DNA from 3 places in the Nocardioides secundeburneus genome. Region 3 is predicted to be linked to each of the others. Evidence: predicted binding sites of a transcription regulator. Region 3 holds the regulator's gene; each other region holds the start of a gene.
The links. The regulator LexA, encoded in region 3, represses DNA repair genes until DNA is damaged. The targets are predictions, from matches to a motif close to TCGAACANNTGTTCGA.
Positions count from the first base shown of each region.

Region 1 (7,533 bases), on a different contig from region 3:
CGTGAGCGTGGTGCGGATGGCGGGCAACGAGATGATCTCGTCGGCCCTGCCGGACGGCGGCGTCTCGCCCGACTCGCAGGAGGCGAAGGTGAGGCCGTCGTCGGTGCGCTGCAGCAGCGCGGTGTCGGGGCTGTCGGCGATCCACTCCTCGAGCGCGGCGGCCATCTGGTCGACGTCCTGCGGGGTGTCGCCGCGGTAGGCGATGCGCAGGCAGGTCCCTCCGTCGCGCTCGAAGGCCGAGTAGGCGTCGCCGCCCCAGCCGTCGGCGGCCTCCAGAGCCGTGGCGACGTCGACGCGTTGGGCGAGCACGACGTACCAGCCGAACGCGCCGAAGGGCCCGGAGTCGGTCTGCTCCTCGCCCTCCCCGGTCTCCGGGACGTCGACGTCGACCGGCTCGGCGGCGTCCTGGTCGCGCAGCAGCACCCAAGGGTCGAGGATCTCCTCCTCGGTGGTGGGCGGTGCGTCGAAGAGCCCGTCGAGGGCGGCGACGTCGTCGAGGGCCACGGCGAGGTCGACCATCGTCTCGCCCAGGGCGTACGGCGCCCCGAGGAGCGCGACGAGCACCGGCGGGATGTCGGCGGAGGCCGACTCGAACGCCTCGGTCTCAGCGGTGGTCTCCTTCTCCAGCGCCGCCTTCTCCTCGTCGTCGAGCTGCGCCTTCCACGCCGTCCCGACCCGCGAGGCGTCGCCCTCGACGAGCGCACGGAACGCCGTCGACGAGCCGTCCTCCCTCTCGCTCAGCTCCTCGGCACGGTCGCTGATGTCGAAGTGCTGGTCCTGCAGGGCGTGCACGAGCTCGTGCACCAGCGTCGCGCGCGTCGAGGGTGTCAGCTCCGTGCCGCGGACCTTGATGTCGCGGTCGTCGAAGGAGTAGAAGCCGACGACGCCGGCGCCCTGCAGGCGCTGCGACTCGGCGTACAGGTCGACGTCGGGTCCGACGAGACCGAGGGCGCGGAACTGCTCCTGGGCCTGCTCGATCTCGTCGCGGTCCTCGTCGGTGAGCTCCTCGTCGTCGGTGACGGCCTGCTCGAACGCCTTGTCCTTCATGAGCTCGACGTCGACCACCTCGAGGAAGCGCAGGTCGCGCTCCTCCTCGACGAACTCCACGAACGGGCGCAGCTCCTCGGGCCACTCGTCGACGTCGACCGGCTCGCCCACCTCGACCCCGTCGTCGCCGCCGAGGTCGAGGCGCGGGACGACGAGCCACGCGACGACGCCGATCGTCGCCATCACGGCCACGGCCGGGATGACGCGGGCCAGGACTCCGATGGACCTCACGCGCGCAGCGTAGGTCACGGCTCGCCCACCATCGGGTGACCGCGAGCCCCTGCCTACGATCACCCGGGTGACGGTGATCGGTGTCCTCGCCCTGCAGGGCGACGTGCGCGAGCACCTGCGTGCGCTGACCGCTCTGGGCGTCGAGGCCGTCGCCGTCCGGCGTCCAGCCGAGCTCGCCGCCGTCGACGGCCTGGTGCTGCCCGGCGGTGAGTCGACGACCATCGCCCGCCTCGCCCGGACCTTCGACCTGCTCGAGCCGCTGCGCGCCGCGGTGCGGGACGGCTTGCCGGTGCTCGGTACCTGCGCCGGGATGATCCTGCTCGCCGACCGCATCCTCGACGGCGCCGCCGGCCAGGAGACGATCGGCGGGCTCGACGTCACCGTGCGCCGCAACGCCTTCGGGCGCCAGACCGACTCCTTCGAGGGACCCGTCACGGTGCGCGGGCTCGACGCGCCTGTGCACGGTGTGTTCATCCGCGCACCGTGGGTCGAGGCCGTCGGGAAAGGGGTCGAGGTGCTCGCGCGGGTCGAGGTGGCCACGCCGCACGGGGTCCTCGATAGGATCGTCATGGTGCGACAGGGACCGCTGCTTGCGGCGTCCTTCCACCCCGAGGTCGGCGACGACCACCGGGTCCACGGCCTGTTCGTGGATCTCGTGACCCAGACCGTCACCCAGACCTCCTGACGCAGACGTAGATCGGAAGAGGAACGCATGTCCGGGCACTCCAAGTGGGCGACCACGAAGCACAAGAAGGCCGCGCTCGACTCCAAGCGCAGCAAGATGACCGCGAAGCTCATCAAGAACATCGAGGTCGCGGCGCGCATGGGCGGGGGAGACCCCGCGGGCAACCCCACGCTCTTCGACGCCATCCAGAAGGCGAAGAAGTCGTCGGTCACCAAGGACAACATCGAACGCGCGGTCAAGCGCGGCTCCGGCGCCGAGACCGGCGGCGCCGACTACCAGACCATCATGTACGAGGGCTACGGCCCGGCCGGCGTCGCGATCCTCATCGAGTGCCTCACCGACAACAAGAACCGCGCCGCCATGGAGGTCCGCACCGCCATGAGCCGCAACGGCGGCTCACTCGCCGACCCCGGCTCGGTCTCGTTCCTGTTCAACCGCAAGGGCGTCGTGCTCGTGCCGGTCGACCAGGACGGCAAGACCGTCTCCGAGGACGACGTCCTCGAGGCCACGCTCGAGGCCGGCGCCGACGAGGTCAACGTGCTCGGCGACGCGCTCGAGGTCATCTCCGAGAGCAGCGACCTCGTCGCCGTCCGCACCGCGCTGCAGGCCGCCGGCATCGACTACGACTCCGCCGACGCCTCGTTCGTGCCCGACAACAAGGTCGAGCTCGACGCCGACGGCGCCGCCAAGCTGTTCAAGCTCATCGACGTGCTCGAGGACCTCGACGACGTCCAGAACCTGTTCGCCAACTTCGACGTCCCCGACGAGGTCATGGCCGAGCTCGAGGACGCCGACGCCTGACCCACGGTGATCGAGGTGCGAGCGGAGCGAACCTCGAGATCACCGGACCTGGATGCCCGAGCCGAGCAGGGCCGGGTGGTCTCGAGGCTCCTCGCAGAGCTCGTCGCACCTCGACCAGCGTCGACCCTGCGTGTCGCGCACACGGCGGGCCGTCGACGTCGTAACGTTCTCCGAACACACGTTCGACGTCGAGAGGACCTGCAGGTGCGCGTGCTGGGCATCGACCCCGGGCTGACCCGGTGCGGCATGGGCGTCGTCGAGGGCTCGGTCGGCCGGCCGCTCACCCTCGTCGACGTCAACGTGCTGCGCACGACGTCGACGCTGCCGGTGGCCGAGCGGCTGGTGACCATCGAGAAGGGCATCGACGCCTGGATCGAGGAGCACCGCCCCGACGCCGTCGCCGTCGAGCGGGTCTTCGCCCGCTCCGACGTCTCCACCGTCATGGGCACCGCCCAGGCCAGCGGCATCGCGCTGGTCTGCGCGGCCCGGCGCGGGCTGCCGGTCGCGCTGCACACACCGAGCGAGGTCAAGGCCGCGGTCTCCGGCAACGGCCGCGCCGACAAGGCCCAGGTCGGCGCGATGATCACCCGCATCCTGCGGCTCGACGCCGCGCCCAAGCCGGCCGACGCCGCCGACGCCCTGGCGCTCGCCATCACCCACATCTGGCGCGGGGGAGCGCAGTCGCGCATCGACGCCGCACTCGCCCAGCAGAAGTCGCGGCTGCGCGCCGCCGCGGCTGCCTCGAGGAGTCCCCGATGATCGCCTACGTCCGCGGCCAGGTGGCCGCCGTGCACCTCACCAGCGCCGTCGTCGACGTCGGCGGCGTCGGGCTCGAGGTGCTCTGCAGCCCCGGCACGCTGGCCACGCTGCGCACCGGCCAGCAGGCCACGCTGCCCACCAGCATGGTGGTCCGCGAGGACTCCCTGACGCTGTTCGGCTTCGTCGACGACGACGAGAAGTCGATCTTCGAGCTGGTGCAGACCGCCTCCGGCGTCGGGCCGAAGGTGGCCCAGGCGATCACCGCCGTCCTCAGCCCCGACGACCTGCGCCGCGCCATCTCCTCCGACGACGTCAAGACCCTCACGCGGGTGCCCGGCATCGGCCAGAAGGGCGCGCAGCGCATCATCCTCGAGCTCAAGGACCGCATCGGCGCGCCCGTCGGCAGCCGGACCGCAGGGCTGCCGGTCGCGGCGCCGTCCGAGGCCTGGCGCGAGCAGGTGCACGGTGGCCTCGTGGGGCTGGGCTGGTCGGCCAAGGACGCCGACAAGGCCGTGGACGCCGTCGCCGACCAGGCCGGCGACCAGCCCGACGTCGGTGCCCTGCTGCGGGCCGCGCTCCGCACGCTGAGCAAGGCCTGACAGGCTCGCTGCCATGCACGACGACGATCTCGACGTCGCGGAGGAGGCCCATCTCCGCTCGCTCACCGCGGCCGAGGCCGAGGGCGACGAACGCGCCATCGAGGCCGCGCTGCGCCCGCGCACCCTCGACGAGGTCGTCGGCCAGACCCGGGTGCGCGAGCAGCTCGGCCTGGTGCTCGACGCCGCCAAGGGCCGCGGACGCGCGCCCGACCACGTGCTGCTGTCGGGCCCGCCGGGTCTCGGCAAGACCACCCTGGCCATGATCATCGCCGCCGAGCTCACCATGCCCCTGCGTCTGACGAGCGGGCCGGCGATCACGCACGCCGGCGACCTGGCCGCCATCCTGTCCGGGCTCAACGAGGGCGACGTGCTCTTCATCGACGAGATCCACCGGATGAGCCGACCGGCCGAGGAGATGCTCTACCTCGCCATGGAGGACTTCCGCGTCGACGTGGTCATCGGCAAGGGCCCTGGCGCCACGGCGATCCCGCTCGAGATCCCGCCGTTCACGCTCGTCGGCGCCACCACGCGCGCCGGGCTGCTACCGGGCCCGCTGCGCGACCGGTTCGGCTTCACCGCGCACCTCGAGTTCTACGACCCCGCCGAGCTCGACCTCATCGTGCACCGCTCGGCCGCGCTGCTCGGCGTCGAGCTCACCGACGAGGGCTCGGCCGAGATCGCCTCGCGCTCGCGCGGCACCCCGCGCATCGCCAACCGCCTGCTGCGCCGGGTGCGCGACTACGCCCAGGTCCGCGCCGACGGCGTCGTCACCCTCGACGTCGCCCACCGCACCCTCGACCTCTACGAGGTCGACCCGCTCGGCCTCGACCGGCTCGACCGCGCGGTCATCGACGTCCTGTGCCGCCGCTTCGGCGGGGGACCGGTCGGCGTCTCGACGCTCGCCGTCGCCGTGGGCGAGGAGCGAGAGACGGTGGAGGAGGTGGCCGAGCCGTTCCTCGTGCGCCTGGGCTTCCTGGCCCGGACGCCCCGCGGCCGCATCGCCACCCCGGCGGCGTGGCAGCACCTCGGTCTCACGCCCCCTCGACCCGCCGACGAGGGAACTCTCTTCGAGGCCTGACACGTTGGGCATGCTGGCGGCTCGCTCACGAGACGCGGGAATTGGTCCTCGGGACCACCCTCGCGGCTAGACTTGCCCGTCGGCCGGACGGCGCTCCGTCGTCCTGTGCTCCTGCTCGACTGTTGAGAGGTCTCGTTCGTGGAAGGGCTCGTCCCGCTCTTGCCCCTGCTGGGCATCCTGCTCGTCTTCTGGTTGCTGGTCATCCGACCCGCCTCGCGGCGGCAGCGGGAGATGCGCACCATGCAGGCCGCCCTCGCCGTCGGCGACCGCGTCATGACCACCTCCGGCTTCTACGGCACGCTCCTGGTCCTGCACGACGACCGCGCCGAGATCGAGCTGGCACCCGGCACCATCGTGACGATCGCTCGTGGCGCGATCGCCGGCCCCGACCCCACGTCGGCGCCGAGCGAGGAGCCCGAGCCTGACACCGAGTCCAGGCCCCGCCTGGACAAGACCCCCGAGGAGAGCTGACCCGTGGCGAAGAGCAAGGCCCGACCCGGACGCACCCTCGTGGTGTTCCTCCTCGGCGTCGGCATCCTCTACGGCCTCGTGGCCCTGGCCGGCTCCTGGAAGCCGACCCTGGGTCTCGACCTGCAGGGCGGCACCCGGATCACCCTGCAGTCGCAGGGCAACCCGAGCGACGACAACCTCAACGAGGCGCGGCAGATCATCGACCAGCGTGTCAACGGCTCCGGTGTCTCCGAGGCCGACGTCACGACGTCCGACAGCAACATCGTCGTCGAGATCCCCGGCGACCCGCGTCGCGACCTCGTCGAGACCGTGCAGCGCACCGCCCAGCTCCGGTTCCGTCTCGTCGCCTGCTCCGAGGCCCGCGGTGGCTGCCAGCCGCCGGCCGGCGCCACGACCGAGCCGCTCGCGCCCGACGCCCCCGCCGAGGAGGTGCCGGTCCCCGAGCCGAGCGCCACCGGCACGCCGGCCCCCGGCGACGCCCCCGAGGCCACCGGCACGCCCGCGCCCCGCGTGGCCCCCTTCGGCCGCACCGGCACCGGCACGCCCGAGGCCCCGGCCACGACGCCGACGGCTCCCGACGCGGCGCCGACCGACGGCGCCACCGACGGCGCGACCGACGGTGCCACGCCCACCGACGGTGCGACGCCGTCCTCGCCGCCGAGCGAGGACGAAGCCGCCTTCGACACCAACGCCGTCGTGCCCGTCGACGAGGCGATCGCGTTCATGAACGGCGGCTACAGCCAGGCCGACTACGACCTCTTCAACGCCTATGTCTGCAACGACGACGGCACGCTCGCCAAGGCCGACCCGAGCGACACCTCGATCCCCGACGCCCCGGTCGACGACCCGACCAAGGGCCTGGTCGCCTGCGAGGCGGCCACGGAGGCGCGCGGCGAGCAGAACCCGGCCCAGCCCCCGATCAAGTACCTGCTCTCGCCGGCCGTCATCCAGGGCACCGACCTCGACGACGCCAGCTACGGCATCCCGCAGAACCAGTTCAACTACGCGGTGTTCCTCGACATCGGCGGCGCCGGCCAGAAGGCGTTCGCCGACGTGTCCACGCAGTTGCGCAAGGGCCAGAACGGCGACAACTTCGCGATGGTGCTCGACGGCGTCGTGCTCTCGGCGCCCTACTTCGAGAACCCGATCACCAACGGCGACGCACAGATCTCGGGCAACTTCACCGAGTCCGAGGCGCGCAGCCTCTCGACCAGCCTGAAGTACGGCTCGCTGCCGATCGTCTTCGACGCCAACACCGAGGTCATCGGCCCCTCGTTGGCCGGCGACCAGCTCTCGGCCGGCATGATCGCCGGCGGCTTCGGCCTCGGTCTCGTGCTCATCTACTGCCTGCTGTACTACCGCGGCCTCGGTCTCGTGGTCGTCGCCTCGCTGCTCGCCGCCGCCGCCGTGTCCTACGCGCTGGTGCTGCTGCTCAGCGAGACCGCCGGCTTCGTGCTGACCCTGCCCGGCATCGCGGGCCTCATCATCGCGGTGGGTGTCACCGCCGACTCCTTCATCATCTTCTTCGAACGCATCCGCGACGAGATGCGTGAGGGCAAGTCGATGCGGGTCGCGGTCGAGACCGGCTGGAAGCGCGCGAAGGTCACCCGACTCGCCGCCCAGGTCGTCTCGCTGCTCTCGGCCGCGGTGCTGTACATCTTCGCCACCGGCGCGGTGAAGGGCTTCGGCTTCGCGCTCGGCCTGACCACGATCGTCGACCTCGCGATCCTGTTCTGGTTCACCAAGCCGATGGTGTCGTGGCTGGCGAAGTTCCACTTCTTCAACTCCGGCAGCAAGCTCTCGGGCCTCAGCCCCGAGACCCTGGGCATCGACCGACCCGACGAGCCTGCACGACCTACGAA
Region 1 is NZ_JBDUUE010000006.1:101,877-109,409, reverse strand. Features, by position in the region: gene ABFT23_RS16845 (hypothetical protein) at 1-1,278, opposite strand, end outside; gene pdxT (pyridoxal 5'-phosphate synthase glutaminase subunit PdxT) at 1,346-1,963, shown strand; gene ABFT23_RS16835 (YebC/PmpR family DNA-binding transcriptional regulator) at 1,991-2,764, shown strand; gene ruvC (crossover junction endodeoxyribonuclease RuvC) at 2,978-3,523, shown strand; gene ruvA (Holliday junction branch migration protein RuvA) at 3,520-4,122, shown strand; gene ruvB (Holliday junction branch migration DNA helicase RuvB) at 4,136-5,200, shown strand; gene yajC (preprotein translocase subunit YajC) at 5,339-5,671, shown strand; gene secD (protein translocase subunit SecD) at 5,675-7,533, shown strand, end outside.
Region 1: a site for LexA is predicted at 2,935-2,950, ahead of ruvC (crossover junction endodeoxyribonuclease RuvC). Genes of this name have one in related genera too.

Region 2 (7,533 bases), on a different contig from region 3:
GGTCGCGGTGCTGGTGTCGGTCGAGCTGTGCTCGCTCACGCTGCAGCGCGACGACGTCTCGATCCCCAACCTCGTGGCCAGCGGACTGTTCGGCGACGGCGCGGCCGCCGTGGTCGCCGCGGGCTCGCGCCGGGCCGCCGGGCTGGTCGGTCGAGGGGTCCAGCCCGAGGTCCTGACCAGCCGCAGCCGGCTCTACCCCGACTCCGAGCGCACGATGGGCTGGGACGTCGGCGCGGGCGGGCTCAAGATCGTGCTCGACAGCGCCGTGCCCGACGTCGTCCGCCGCTACATCGGCGGCGACGTCGACCGCTTCCTCGACGACCACGGCCTCTCGCGGACCGACGTCGAGTGGTACGTCGCTCACCCCGGCGGCCCGAAGGTGCTCGAGGCGATGGCCGAGACGCTGGGCGTCGGTCGCGAGGCGCTGCAGGTCACCTGGGACTCCCTGGCCCGCATCGGCAACCTGTCGTCGGCCTCGGTGCTGCACGTGCTGGCCGACACGCTGGCCGACCGGCCGCCCCGACCCGGCTCCTACGGGCTGATGCTGGCCATGGGCCCCGGGTTCTGCTCCGAGCTCGTGTTGCTGCGGGCCTGATCCGGCATGGGACTCGAGATCTGGTTCACCGTGCTGGTGCTCGCCGTCGGCGTCGAGCGCCTGGCCGAGCTCGTCGTGTCGAAGCGCAACGCCGCGTGGTCGTTCGAGCGCGGCGGCGTGGAGACCGGCCAGGGGCACTTCCCGTTCATGGTGGTGCTCCACACCGGTCTCCTGGTCGGCGCCCTGGTCGAGGTGTGGGTGCGCCGGCCCGACCCGCCGGCCGTGCTGGTGTGGACGATGCTCGGCCTCGTCGTGGCGAGCCAGGCGCTGCGCTGGTGGTGCATCACGACGCTCGGGCCGCGCTGGAACACGCGGGTCATCGTCGTCCCCGGGCTGGCGCCGGTGACCGACGGCCCCTACCGGCTCTTCTCCCACCCCAACTACGTGGCGGTGGTGGCCGAGGGCGTCGCGCTGCCGCTCGTCGGCGGCGCCTGGGTCACCGGGGTGGTCTTCACGGTCGTCAACGCCGGCCTGCTCGTCGTGCGCATCCGGGTCGAGAACCGCGCCCTGGCCGGGCTCGCGGCATGACCGGGCCGGTCGACGTCGACCTGCTCGTCGTCGGAGGCGGCCCGGCCGGGCTCGCCACCGCCCTGCACGCCGTCCGGGCCGGTCTGAGCGTGCGGGTGCTGGAGCGGCGCGCGGGCGTCGTCGACAAGGCGTGCGGCGAGGGCCTCATGCCGGGCGCGGTCGCCGCCCTCGACGCGCTCGGGGTCGACCCGCCGGGACACTCGATCCGCGGCATCGCCTACTGCGCGCCCGGACGACGCGCCGAGGCGCGCTTCCGGGCGGGCGCCGGTCGCGGCGTGCGCCGGCTGGCGCTGCACGGCGCCCTGCGCGAGGCGGCGCTCCGCGCCGGCGTCGACGTCGAGGAGGTGCTCGTCGACGACGTCACGCAGGGTGACGTGGTGACGGCGGGCGGTCTGCGCGCGCGCTACCTGGTCGCGGCCGACGGACTGCACTCGCCGCTGCGCCGCTCGCTCGGGCTCGACGCGGCCGTCCGGGGCCCGGCGCGGTTCGGCCTGCGCCGTCACTACGCCGTCGCGCCGTGGTCCGACGACGTCGAGGTGCACTGGGCCCGCGACGCCGAGGCCTACGTGACCCCGGTCGACGACGACATCGTCGGCGTCGCCGTGCTGTCGTCGGGCCGCGGCGGGCTCGACGACCGTCTGGACGCGTTCCCCGACCTGCTCGAGCGGCTCCGGGGCGCCGAGCACGCCAGCCGCGTGCGCGGCGCAGGGCCGCTGCGGCAGACGGCGACGCGGCGCACGGCGGGCCGGGTCCTGCTCGTCGGCGACGCGGCCGGCTACGTCGACGCCCTCACCGGCGAGGGCGTCGCGCTGGCGCTCGGCCAGGCCGAGGCGGCCGTGCGGGCCGTCGTGGCCGACGACCCGTCGGCCTACGAGCGCGAGTGGCGCCGGGTCACGCGCCGCTACCGGTGGCTCACCGGGGCCCTGGTCACCTCGACGCGACCGGCCGTCGTCCGCCGTGCGGTCGTGCCCGCCGCCGCCGCCCTGCCGCCGGTGTTCCGCGCCGCCGTCGACGCGCTCGCGCGGCCGGTCGGCGAGCCCGCGCGCAGCGTCCTCTGAGATGCCCGAGGGTCACACCATCCACCGCCTCGCGCGGCGGCACCGGCGGCTGTTCGTCGGCCAGGTCGTTGCGGCGTCGAGCCCCCAGGGGCGTTTCGCCGAGGGCGCGGCCGAGCTCGACGGGCGGCGGCTGGTGGCCACCGACGCGTGGGGCAAGCACCTCTTCCACCGCTACGAGCCTGACGGCCCACACCCGTGGCTGCACGTGCACCTCGGCCTGTTCGGTCGCTACCGCGACGGCTACGGCGACCCGCCGCCGGCTCGGGGGGCGCTGCGGCTGCGGCTCGTCGTCCAGGGCCCGAAGTCGGCCTGGGCCGACCTGCGCGGACCCACCGCGTGCGAGCTGATGAGCGATGCCGAGCGCGACGCGCTGCTCGGCCGGCTGGGGCCCGACCCGCTGCAGCCGTCGTCCGACCCTGACATCGCAGGACACCGCGTCTCGCGATCTCGTCGCGCGATCGGCGCGCTGCTGATGGACCAGTCGGTCGTCGCCGGCGTCGGCAACGTCTACCGCGCCGAGGTGCTCTTCCGGCACGGCGTCGACCCGCTCCTGCCCGGCCGCGACCTCGACCCCGTCGTGTGGACGGCGATGTGGGACGACCTCGCGGTGCTGATGTCGGACGGCGTCCGCACGAACCGGATCGTCACCACCGACCCCGACGATCGCGAGCGCCCGCACGGGCGTCCCCGCAAGGTCGACAGCCACTACGTCTACGGCCGTGCCGGCCTGCCGTGCCGCCGCTGCGGCACCACCGTGCTGCGCGCCGAGCTGGCCGCGAGGTCGTTGTTCTGGTGCCCGGTCTGCCAGGCGTGAGGACCACCGCGGCGGTCTAGCGGACCAGCGGCTCTCGGACGGCGTCGCGCACCGCGACAGCGAAGGTGGGGTGCACGTGCGTGACCACCAGGTCGTCGTGACGGGTCGCGACGATGCCGACCCCGCGGAGTCGTCCGTTCAGGACGCCGCCGACGAGGGCGGCCACGACCACGGCGCCCGGCACAGCGGTCCAGGCACCGACGAGGCCGTCGCCGACGACGACGGTGAGCACGATTCCCACCAGGCCGACGAGACCCGCGCCCCATGCCAGGCGCCGCCCCTGCTGCCAGCGGTCGTAGGCGGCGTGCGAGAAGGGCAGGGTGACCCGGAACTTCTTCGACGCCATCGCGCTCGCGAAGAGGTACCCGACGACCGTGATCAGCAGCAGGAACCCCACCCACGGCGGCGTCGTGCTGCCGGTCAGGGTGACGGTGCCCCGGGTGGGGACGCCGGTCTTCACGCAGACGTCGAGGTCGACGTCGACGACGCTCCCCGTGCGTCCGAGCCTCACGTTCGCCATGGGCCGCAGGCTACGAGGTCCGCGCGGTCACCGCTGCCGAACGGGCGAGGCACGCCGGTAGCCCCCGGTCGGGGTGGACGGCGGGCTGGTGGGGCGTTCAGGGATGCCGGCGGGTGTGGGTGCCGGGTTGTGGACGTCGGTCGACGGTCTTCTCGACGCCGGTCGGGCTGGTCCAGGCGTAGAGGCCTGGTTCGATCATCCGGTACGACCACCGGCCGTGGGTCTTCGCTCGATGGTGCCTGCGGCACAGCAGGGCGAGGTTCCAGGTCGCGGTGACGCCACCCGACTCCCACGCGACGACGTGGTCGAGGTCGACCCGGCGGCGGGTGCAGTCGGGGAAGACGCAGCACCGGTCGCGGAGCGTGACGCGTTCACGGATCGCGTCGGAGGGGCGGTAGGCGGGGGTCTCGACGGGTTCGGCGAGGTCGATCACCGGCTTGACGGTGACCTTTGTGCCGGCGGTCTCGCACCATTCGCGGACCTGCTCGACCAGCAGCGGCGTCTGGGTGTTGTCGAGCAGACCGGGCAGGTCCGGGTTTACCGCGTCGAGGTGGGCGTAGATCGTCACCCCGCGCCCGGTGCTGCTGGTGTCGAGGTCGAGGGCGAGCTGGGTGCGGGCCATCTCCCCGAGGGCCTGGGAGCGACGCACGTCGAGCGTGTCGGTGGAGCCGAGGTCAGCCAACGTCTGGGCGCCGTCGCGCAGGGCGTGCTCGAGGTCGATCGCATCAGCCGTGTCGAGGGTCGCGACGACGTCGACGGTGCCGTCGGTGGTCGCCCCGGCCAGGTACACGGTGACCCGTCGGTCCTCGAGCGCAGCCAACCGTCGGGCCTCAGCGTCTGCGGGGTCGTGCTCGGCGCGGGCGGCGTCGACGGTGCGGTCGAGCTGGGCGAACGAGCACCGCTCCGCCACCGGTGCGATGAAGCGGTCGACGTGCCACGCCGCGGTCTCGGACAGCGACATGGTCGCGTCCGCGATCTTGAACGCCCGCCACAGCGCGACCTCGTGCTTGACCACGCGGAGGTAGAGGCGCGGAAGCCGGTGACACAGCTCGAGCGCCCGACCCAGGTAGGTCAACCCGGCATCGGTCGACATCCCGAGCAAGAGCGCGAGGTCGAGCGCGGCGTACTCCGGCACCGCCGGAGCACCCGGTCCGGCCAGGTGCAACGGACGCTCCACCGACTGCAGCAACACGACGACCTCGTCGCTAGAAGCGACATTCCGCTCAGCCCACGCCAAGACCGACTTCAGCGACTCGACCTGCGCGTCAGCCTCGGCGAGTCGACGGCCACGCACCGCGACGAGCAGCGGATCGCTGCTCGTGCGGGTCGAGGTGGCCAGGGGCCATGATACCACGGATTCGAACATATATTCGATTCAATCTCGCCCACAATCCACACCATCCCCCAGGAACTGGCCGCGCACTTGGCGGGCGGTGCGCCGGAGCTTGCGGAGGCGCCACCGCACGCGCCGGAGAAGCACGCCGCGAGAGGCTCGGGGTCAAGGACCAGTCCCCGAGACCGCGTGACGGCTCACCGTAGGGATTGGTCCTTGACGCCGAGACGCGGCTTGGTACCGCGCCCGGCCAACCCAGCCACGGACGCGACGACGCCAGCTCAGCTGAAGATCATGCAGGACGACGTCGCGTGCGCGACCTGGCGCCCGGCAGCGTCGACGAGCGTGGCCTCGGCGAGGGCGGTACGGCGTCCGCGATGGATGACGCGGCCCTGGGCGCGCAGCCGGCCGGAGTCGACGGTGACGGCGCGCAGGAACTTCACGGTGAGGTCGAGCGAGGTGTAGCCCTCGCCGGCGGCGAGGGTGGAATGCACGGAGCAGCCGGCGGCGGTGTCGAGCAGGGTGGAGATCACGCCTCCGTGCACGGTGCCGAGCGGGTTGTAGTGGCCGGGCCGCGGCACGAGCTCGACGTGGATCGAGCCCTCCTCGCCGCCGAAGTTCTCCATGCCGAGCGTCTCAGCGATCGGCGCCGGGGGCAGGTCGCCGGAGGCCATCGCCATCAGCTGCTGGTAGCCGGTCATCGCGAGCGGGTCGACCGCGGCGTCCTCGGTCTGCGTCATGGACCCAGCATGGTCAGGGTGGCTGGGTCTGTCAACAAGACCTAGACTGTGAGGATGGACACGACCGCTCCTCCGGCCCTGGCCTGGTCCACCGACAACTGCCAGCTGGCGCGGGCGATGTCGGTGCTCGGCGAGAAGGGCACGCTGATCGTGCTGCGCGAGGTCTTCAACGGCGTCCGACGCTTCGCCGACATCCAGCGCCACAGCCGCCTGCCCAAGCAGGTGCTGAGCAACCGACTCGCCCTGCTGGTCGAGCACGACGTGCTGCGCCGCGTGCCCTACCGCGACGACGGCGCCCGCGAGCGCCACGAGTACCGCCTGACCCCGAAGGGCTTCGAGCTCTACCCGATCCTGGCCGCCGTCTCGGAGTGGGGCACCCGCTATTACGCCGACGCCGACGGCCCGCCGGTCGAGCTGACGCACCGCGACTGCGGCGAGGTCGTGACCGCCGTGCTCGAGTGCGCCGAGGGCCACCGCGTCGACGACCCGAGGGACGTCGTCCCTCGGCCGGGGCCGGGGGCCCGCCCGTTCGAGGGCTGAGGCCCGAGCCGGATCAGCCCGACTTCTTGGTGAACGCCCACTCGCGCACGCGGTCGATGCGGGCGCGCAGCTGCTCGGCGTTCGCGATCGCGGCGGCCGGCCCGCCGCACTCCTTGCGCAGCGCGGCGTGCGTGATGCCGTGGGCCTGGCCGGTGCGGTGGTGCCACGCGGCCACGAGCCCGTTGAGCTCGCGGCGCAGCACGGCCAGCTGCTCGTGCGTCGACACCTCGGCCACCGTGTCGGGCTGGCCGCTGCCGGACGACGGCCGCGACGGCCTCTGCGCCTTGGCGCTGGCCGCCTGCCGCTGCTGCAGCAGCTCCTTCATCTGCGACGGCTCGAGCAGGCCGGGGATGCCGAGGAAGTCCATCTCCTCCTCCGAGCCGTACTGGTTGCCCTCGTAGAGCGCGTGGTCGAACGTGGCCTCCGAGCCGAGCGCCTCGAAGGGCAGCGCCTCGAGCTCGTCGGACGCCGCCTCGCCGGCCTGGGCCTGGGCGAGCAGGTCGTCCTCGGCGGCGAAGATGTCGTCCTCGTCGGTGATGCGGCGACCGAGCACGTGGTCGCGCTCGACCTCCATCTGCGAGGCGTGGCTCAGCAGCACCGGCACCGACGGCAGGAAGATCGACGCCGTCTCACCGCGGCTCCGCGCCCGCACGAAGCGGCCGATGGCCTGGGCGAAGAACAGCGGCGTCGAGATGGTGGTGGCGAAGACGCCGACCGCCAGCCGGGGCACGTCGACGCCCTCGGAGACCATGCGGACCGCGACCATCCAGCGCTTGTCGCTGGCGGTGAACTCGGTGATCTTCTTCGACGCCGCCTTCTCGTCGGACAGCACGACCGTCGGAGCCTCGCCGGTGATCGACCGGATCGTCTTGGCGTAGGCACGTGCGGAGTCCTGGTCGGTGGCGATGACGAGACCGCCGGCGTCGGGCACGTGGCGACGCACCTCGCTCAGCCGCTTGTCGGCGGCCGCGAGCACGGTGGGGATCCAGGAGCCGGCCGGGTCGAGCGCCGTGCGCAGCGCCTGGTTGGTCATGTCCTTGGTGAGCGGCTCGCCCAGCGTGGCGGCGATCTCGTCGCCCGCGCGGGTGCGCCACGACATCGCGCCCGAGTAGGCCAGGAACAGCACGGGGCGGACCACGTGGTCGGTGAGGGCGTCGCCGTAGCCGTAGGTGTAGTCGGCCACCGACCGCGGGACGCCGTCGTCGCCGGGCGCGTAGGTGACGAACGGGATCGGGTTGACGTCGGAGCGGAAGGGCGTGCCGGTCAGGGCCAGCCGGCGGGCGGCCGGTTCGAACGCCTCGCGCACGCCCTCGCCCCACGACAGCGCGTCGCCGGCGTGGTGCACCTCGTCGAGGATGACCAGGGTCTTGAAGCGCTCGGTGCGGATGCGCAGCGCGAGCGGGTT
Region 2 is NZ_JBDUUE010000010.1:33,648-41,180, forward strand. Features, by position in the region: gene ABFT23_RS22185 (type III polyketide synthase) at 1-595, shown strand, start outside; gene ABFT23_RS22190 (isoprenylcysteine carboxyl methyltransferase family protein) at 602-1,123, shown strand; gene ABFT23_RS22195 (NAD(P)/FAD-dependent oxidoreductase) at 1,120-2,181, shown strand; gene ABFT23_RS22200 (Fpg/Nei family DNA glycosylase) at 2,183-2,995, shown strand; gene ABFT23_RS22205 (hypothetical protein) at 3,012-3,515, opposite strand; gene ABFT23_RS22210 (HNH endonuclease signature motif containing protein) at 3,613-4,869, opposite strand; gene ABFT23_RS22215 (PaaI family thioesterase) at 5,130-5,588, opposite strand; gene ABFT23_RS22220 (winged helix-turn-helix transcriptional regulator) at 5,643-6,128, shown strand; gene ABFT23_RS22225 (DEAD/DEAH box helicase) at 6,142-7,533, opposite strand, start outside.
Region 2: a site for LexA is predicted at 4,874-4,889, ahead of ABFT23_RS22210 (HNH endonuclease signature motif containing protein). Genes of this name have one in related genera too.

Region 3 (7,533 bases):
AGCCGGAGTGGATGTCGCCGGTGACGAACAAAGCGTTCTGCACGTGGTGGTCCCTGATGTGAGCGAGGATCCGCTGCCGGTCGGCGGTGTAGCCGTCCCACTGGTCGACGTTGTAGGGCAGGCCGTCGTCGGGCAGCAGGCCGGTGACGTCGTTGATCGGGCCGATCAGGTCGGCGGGCAGCTGCGCGAACGTGACCGGCGAGATCATCACCGGGTTGCCGATCACCTTCCAGAACGCCTGCGGGCGGGTCAACGACTCCTTCAGCCAGCGCAGCTGGGCCGCACTGGTGATGGTGCGGCGGGGGTCGCTGACCCCGGCGTCGGCGGACGGGACGGGGGAGGGGAGCGCGGTCTCGACCGGTGCCGAGCGGTAGCTGCGCAGGTCGAGCATGCTGATCTCGGCCAGCCGTCCGAAGGTCAGGCGCCGGTAGAGGCGCGTGCCGTCTCCGAGACGGGCGCTGCCGCTCATGCGCACCGGCATCCACTCGTCGTAGGCGCGGTGGGCGCGGGCGCGACGGCGGTGGTAGTCGCCCTCGTCGGCCTGGTGGTTCTCAGCTCCGCCCTGCCACTGGTCGTTGGTGACCTCGTGGTCGTCCCACGTGACGATCCACGGGTACTTGGCGTGCAGGGCCTGCAGGTCGGGGTCGGTCTTGTACTGCGCGTGCCGTCGCCGGTAGTCGGAGAGGGAGACCATCTCGTGCCGCGGGTCGTGCGTGCGGATGTCGCGGTCGGTGCTGCCGTAGCCGTACTCGCCGGGGCCGTACTCGTAGAGGTAGTCGCCGAGGTGCAGGACGGCGTGCAGGTCGTCGCGCCGGGCGAGCCCGCGGTAGGCGGCGAACCAGCCGGCCTGCCAGTTGGTGCACGAGACCACCCCGAACCGCAGGTTGCGCGGGCGGGCGCCGGCGGCCGGTGCGGTGCGGAACCGGCCCGTCCGGCTGTGGGTGCCCCGGAAGCCGAAGCGGTAGTAGTACCACCGGGCCGGCTTCAGGCCGGCGACGTCGACCTTCACCGTGTGGTCGCGGGCGGCGCTGGTGACGACGGCGCCGCGGCGCTGGATGCGGCGGAAGTCCCGGCGCGTCGAGACCTCCCAGGTCACCGTCACCTGCGGGCCCCGGCCCGACCCCGGCCGGGCCGCCGCGGTCGGGGTCACGCGCGTCCAGATCACCACCTGGCGCGGCATCGGGTCGCCCGAGGCGACGCCGTGCGCGAAGTAGCGGCGTCCGGCCCGTCGGCGCGGGGACTCGGAGTCGTCGGCGGCGGCGCCGAGCGTGCCGGCCCCGCCGGCGAAAGTGGTCAGGGCGGCGCCGGCGGAGCCGGTCGCGATCACGGTGCGACGGCGCACCGGGAGCTCGGAGGTCACGCCGGGTCCAACGACGATCCCCGGCCGGGGGTACGGCCCCGACGCTCTGGTCGCCGGACGTTCACCTCCTCGTCGCGGACGGCGCCGACACGCCGTTCGAACACATGTTTGATCTCGGCCCTCTTTGGTGGGACAGTGCGGTCATGCCTCGCAGCCGCACGTCCGACGACTCCGCGAACCGCTCGGCGACCAAGGTGCACGAGCTTCCCGACGCTCCCGCCGACGCCACCGGGCTCACCCCGCGCCAGCAGCGCGTGCTGTCCACCATCAAGGACAGCATCGAGCAGCGCGGCTACCCGCCGAGCATGCGCGAGATCGGCGAGGCCGTCGGCCTCACCAGCACCTCGAGCGTCGCCCACCAGCTGCGGGTGCTCGAGCAGAAGGGCTTCCTCAAGCGCGACCCCAACCGGCCGCGGGCGCTCGAGGTCTTCCTGCCCGAGGTCATGGCCGCCCGGCGCTCGATCGGCTCGGCCGACGAGACCAGCTACGACGAGACCGGCATCGGCGACGTCGCCGTCCCCCCGGTCAACGTCCCGCTCCTGGGCCGGATCGCCGCCGGCGGACCCATCCTGGCCGAGGAGAACCTCGAGTCGGTGTTCCCGCTGCCGCAGCAGCTGGTCGGCGACGGCGCCCTGTTCCTCCTCGAGGTCTCCGGCGAGTCGATGATCGATGCCGCCATCTGCGACGGCGACTACGTCGTCGTCCGGCAGGAGCAGACGGCCGACAATGGCACCATCGTGGCCGCGATGATCGACGGCGAGGCCACGGTCAAGACCCTGCAGCGCAAGGACGGCAAGGTCTGGCTCCTGCCGCACAACCCGGCCTTCGAGCCCATCGACGGCACCCACGCCACCATCGTCGGCGTCGTCACGGCGGTGCTGCGCAAGCTCTAGGGCTCGATCAGCGCGGCGTCGAGCCCGGCGCGGTCCGGCGGCGACCCTGCTTCTCGAACAGGGCCATCGCCGGTGCGGCGAGCGAGGGCGCCAGGCTCGAGCCACGCATCAACCCGCCCCGCCAGGCCGGCACGGTGCGCAGCACGCGACGCGAGCCGAGCAGGCCGACGACGGCGTCCGCGATGTCCTCGGTGCCCAGCAGGCGTCCGCCCGACTGCACGAGGTGCCGTCCGCGGCCGTCGGCCATCGCCTCGACCATCGCGGTCGCGACGCCGTCGGGCAGCACCGCGTGCACGCCCACCCCCGACGGCGCCTCCAGCGCCGTCGACGAGGTGATCGAGACGACCGCGGCCTTGGTCGCGGCGTAGACTGACAGCCCGGGCACCGGGCCGAGGCCCGACAGCGACGCCACGTTGACCACCTGGCCGCCGCGCCCGGTCGCCTCGAACGCATCGAGCGCGGTCCGCATGCCCCACAGCACGCCGAGCACGTTGATCTCCACCAGCCCGCGCACCTGGTCGTCGGAGAGGTCGACCAGGTCGCCGTCGAAGCCGACGCCGGCGTTGTTCACCCACACGCCCAGCGGCGCGAGACCGGACGCCGCCGCGGCGACCTCGCGGTGCGCCGCCGGGTCGCGCACGTCCTGGACGACGCCGGTCGCGCCGATCTCCGAGGCCGTGGCCGCCACCGCGGCCGCGTCGACGTCGGTGACCACCACCCGGTGTCCGGTGGCCACGAGGCGCTCGGCGACGGCACGTCCGATGCCGCGCGCGGCGCCGGTGACGACGGCGCTGGTGGGCACGGACACGGTGGCGCTGCGGGACCCCATGCGGGCATGCTGCCGCACCGGGCCCGGCCGCGGGCGTAACCGTCGTCACAGTGCGGCGTTAGCCAGGCATGCGCCGTCCCGTTGCCGCGATCGCGACCAGCCTCCTGCTGCCGCTGCTGGTCGCCGTGCCCACCTCGCCCGCACCGGCGGCCCCCGCCGCCATCTCCGGCACCCCCGCCGCCGACCGGGCCGAGCCGGGCACCGCCGCGAAGCCGAAGCCACGCCGGCCGCGCTACGAGGCCCGCATCCGGTGGACGAAGCACGGCATCCCGCACATCACCGCGACGAACGTCGCCTCACTCGGCTTCGGCAGCGGCTACGCCGCGACCGAGGCCTCGGCCTGCACGTTGTTCGACACGATCGTCACCGGTCGCGGGCTCCGATCGCGGTGGTTCGGCCCGGGTGGCCGCTACGACGACCACGTGTCGATGAACGGCACCAACCTGCAGGTCGACACGCTCGTCACCGACCTGCGCAACCGGCGCGTCGTCGAGCGGCTGCTGGCGAGCGGGGCCGGCCCCGGTCGTGAGCCGCGTGCGCTGGTGCGCGGCTACGTCGCCGGCATCAACCGGTGGCTGCGCACCCGCAGGATCACCGACCCGGCGTGCCGAGGGGCGGGCTACCTGCGGCCCGACGTCACCACCCTCGACCTCTGGTACGGCGTCTACCTCGCGAACCTGCTCGCCTCGACCGGCGTGTTCGTCAAGGAGATCGCCGACGCCGACCCGCCGTCGCTCACCGAGCCCGGCCTGCCCGAGCTGCCGCTGCGGGCCTCGCAGGTCGACCGCGACGCGCTGCTGACGGCGCTCGGCAAGGACCCCGCCAGCCCGTTCGGCTCCAACGCCACGGCCGTCGGCGGAGCCGAGACCTCGACCCGGCGCGGCATGCTGCTCGGCAACCCGCACTTCCCGTGGCAGGGCCGCTACCGCTTCACCCAGCAGCACCTGACCATCCCGGGCCGCTACGACGTCGCCGGCGCCTCGCTCATCGGCTCGCCCGCCGTCAACATCGGCTGGAACTCCTCGGTCGCCTGGAGCCACACGGTCTCGACGGCCTACCGCTTCACGCCCTACGAGTACCGGCTGCTCGGCAGCCCGACCACCTACCTCACCGACGGCGGCCCGCGGCAGCTCGAGCACCGGTTCGTGACGATCAAGGTGAAGCGGCCCGACGGCTCCGTCGGCACCGTGCGGGAGGACCTCTGGCGCACCGACCAGGGCTACGTCGTCGACTCCCCGGCCACGCTGATGCCGTGGGGCGTGCTGAGCGTCTGGGCCATCCGCGACGCCAACGCCGAGCACCTGCGCACCATCGACACTTTCTGGGAGATGGGCAAGGCCTTGAGCGTCCGTGACCTCCTGCGCCGTCAGGACCGGGGCGGCGGCATGCCCTGGGTCAACACCACCGCCGCCGACCGGGCGGGCGACGTCCTCTACGCCGACCACTCCGTCGTCCCGCACGTGACCAACGCGATGAAGCGGCGGTGCCTGACGCCGGTCGGGCTCGTGCTCGACCAGGTCGCCGGACTGCCCGGTCTCGACGGCACCACCGCGTCCACGAGCTGCGCCTGGGGCCGCGACGCCGACGCGCAGCGTCCCGGCATCCTCGGGCCCCGCAACCTGCCCTCGACCGTGCGCCGCGACTGGGTGATGAACGCCAACGACTCGTACTGGCTGCCCAACCCGGCCCAGAGGCTCGAGGGTTTCTCGACGATCCTCGGCTGCGAGCGGTGCCAGCGCACGATGCGCACGCGCATGGTCAGCCAGTACGTCGTCGACCAGCTGAGGGGTGCTCGCCGGGAGACGCCGGCGTCCCTCGCCTCGCACCAGTACGCCAACCGGGTCCGCGCGGCCGAGGTGATGCGCGTCGGTGGCGACCTCGACCGGCTCTGCGCCGCCACGGGGGAGACCGAGGCCTGTGCCGTGCTGAGGCGGTGGGACGGTCGATCGGACACCACGTCCGTTGGAACCCACATCTTCGAGGAGTTCGTGAGCCGCGCCCCCGAGGACGCACTCTGGCGGGTGCCGTTCGACGCCGCCGACCCGCTCGGCACGCCGCGTGACCTCGACGAGACCAACCCCTCCGTCGTCGCCGCGATGCGCGCGGCCATCAGCTCCTTGCGCTCGCGCGGGGTCGCCTTCGACGCACCGTGGGGCTCGCTGCAGGTCGCGGGCGACCGTGGCGCCCCCGCCGTCCCGCTGGGCGGCGGGCTCGGCGACGCGGCCGGCAACGCCAACGCGCTCGCGTCCCGGACGCCGGTGCAGAACCGTCGGCGGTTCCGCCCGATCACCTACGGCTCGTCGCACATCCAGTCGATCGCGTTCGTGGGCCGGCGCGAGGTCTCGGCGCGCACCATCCTCACCTACAGCCAGGTCGAGAACCCCCGCTCGCGCTGGTCGTCCGACCAGACCCGGATGTTCGGCCGGGAGCAGTGGGTCAGCTTCCCCTGGACGGCGACGCAGGTCCGGCGCCAGCTCGTGCGGACCCAGCGCGTGCGCGGCTGAGGCCGGCGCGGTACCGGCGTGCGCGCCCGTCGGCCCCACCCCCCGGCGTGAACCGGAGGGCCGGGACCGGTTGCTAGACAGGGAGGACAGTCACTCCAGGAGGTCCTGCCATGTCGAAGCTCACCCTCGGTCTCGCCTTCGCGGCGGGCTACGTCGTCGGCGCCAAGGCCGGCCGCGAGCGCTACGAGCAGATCCGCAAGAGCGCCGCCAAGGTCGCGGAGAACCCGCGGGTCCAGTCCGCCACCGACGCCGCCAAGGAGAAGGCCGGTGAGGTCGCCGCCGTCGCCGCCGACGTCGCCCGGGAGAAGGCCGGCGAGGCCGTCGAGGCGGTCAAGGAGAAGGTGTCGAGCCAGCCCGAGCAGCCGGGTGGCCCCCTCAGCACCGCGCCCTGAGCGACCGCTCAGGCGGTCGGGCGGACGACGAGCACGACCCAGCCGTCACCCTCGCGGTGCAGCTCGACGGTGATGTCGGCCGGTGTGCCGTTGCCGGTCACGGCCACCGTCACGTCGGCGGTGTCGTCGACCACGGCCGCGCTGAGCACCCGGATGTCGGTGAAGACCGCTCCCGCGGGCCGGCCGGCCAGGCACGCGGCGAGGGGCGAGGGCACCACGGCGTCGGTGGCGACCAGGTCGCGGACCGGCGAGCAGTCGTCGTCGGCCACCGCTTGGATGACCGCGCGCGCGACGACGTCGGGCCCGATCGGCTCGGTGGTCGGCGCCGACGACGCGGACGACGCCGTCGACGAGGGGGGCCCGCCGTCGCGATCTGCGTCGTCGTCACCGCCGCCGACGAGCAGCGCGACCGTCGTGGCGACCAGCAGCACGGCGAGGCCGGCGAGCGCGACCGCCCGCCACCGACCGAACCACTGCCGACTCACGGGACACATCCTTGCGGGTCGGGCCGCGAGGATCGCGACCGACTCTCGGCGCGGGCGGAGGAACCCGGAGCCGCGGAGCGGCGTCAGCGTGCCGCGAGCTCGGAGAACGTCCACACGATGCGTGCGTGGAAGGTCTGCCCGGGCCGGAGCGTGGCGTCGGTCCAGTCGGGGTCGCCGACGTGGTGGGGACTGTCGGGGAAGAGCTGGGGCTCGAGCGCGACGCCGGCCCCACGACCGAGGCCCGGGGGACCGGACCCGTCGAACGTGCCGGCGGTGAAGACCTGGAGCCCGGGCTGGTCGGAGGCCACCGTCAGCCGCGTGCGGGTGGCCGGGCAGTCGAGCACGGCCACGTCGCGCAGTCCCGTGCCGTCGACGACGAAGTTGTGGTCGAGGTCGCGCAGCTCGCCGAGCCCGCGAGGCGTGCGGAGGTCGTACGCCGTGCCGGCGACCGGCTCGAGGCGTCCGGTGGGGATGCCGTCGGCGTCGGCGGGGGTGTAGCTCGCGGCGGGCACGGTGAGCAGGTGGTCGTCGATCGTCTCCCCGTCGCCGAGGTTGGCGTAGCCGTGATGGGTCATCGCGACGACGGTGGGGGCGTCGGTCGTCGCCTCGTAGGTGATGGCGAGTGCGTGCTCGCTCACCGCGACGTGCGCGGTCGCGACGACCTCGCCGGGGAAGCCGCGGTCGCCGTCCGGGCTGACCAGGCGGAGCGAGGCCGAGTGCGGGTCGTGGTGGACGACGACCCACTCCTGCTGGTCGAAGCCGTCCGGGCCGGCGTGCAGGCTGTGGCCGTGGTCGTGCGCCGCGACGACGACCTCGCGGCCGTCGAGCTCGAACCGGCCGCCGGCGATCCGGTTGGCGTAGCGGCCGATGGTGGCCCCGACGTAGCCCGGGGCGCCTCGGTAGTCGGTCGGCGAGGGGTGCCCGAGGACGACGTCGCGCCGCACGCCGTCGCCCCCGGTGACGACGAGGCTCTGCACGGTCGCGCCGAACGGGAGGAGCCGCACGACCGGGCCGGGCGCCGAGCCGAGGGTGACGACGTCGCTCATCGCGGCACGACCCGGACCGTCGCC
Region 3 is NZ_JBDUUE010000009.1:34,858-42,390, forward strand. Features, by position in the region: gene ABFT23_RS21680 (alkaline phosphatase D family protein) at 1-1,360, opposite strand, end outside; gene lexA (transcriptional repressor LexA) at 1,504-2,253, shown strand; gene ABFT23_RS21690 (SDR family oxidoreductase) at 2,261-3,082, opposite strand; gene ABFT23_RS21695 (penicillin acylase family protein) at 3,151-5,586, shown strand; gene ABFT23_RS21700 (hypothetical protein) at 5,697-5,978, shown strand; gene ABFT23_RS21705 (hypothetical protein) at 5,987-6,463, opposite strand; gene ABFT23_RS21710 (aldose epimerase family protein) at 6,547-7,509, opposite strand.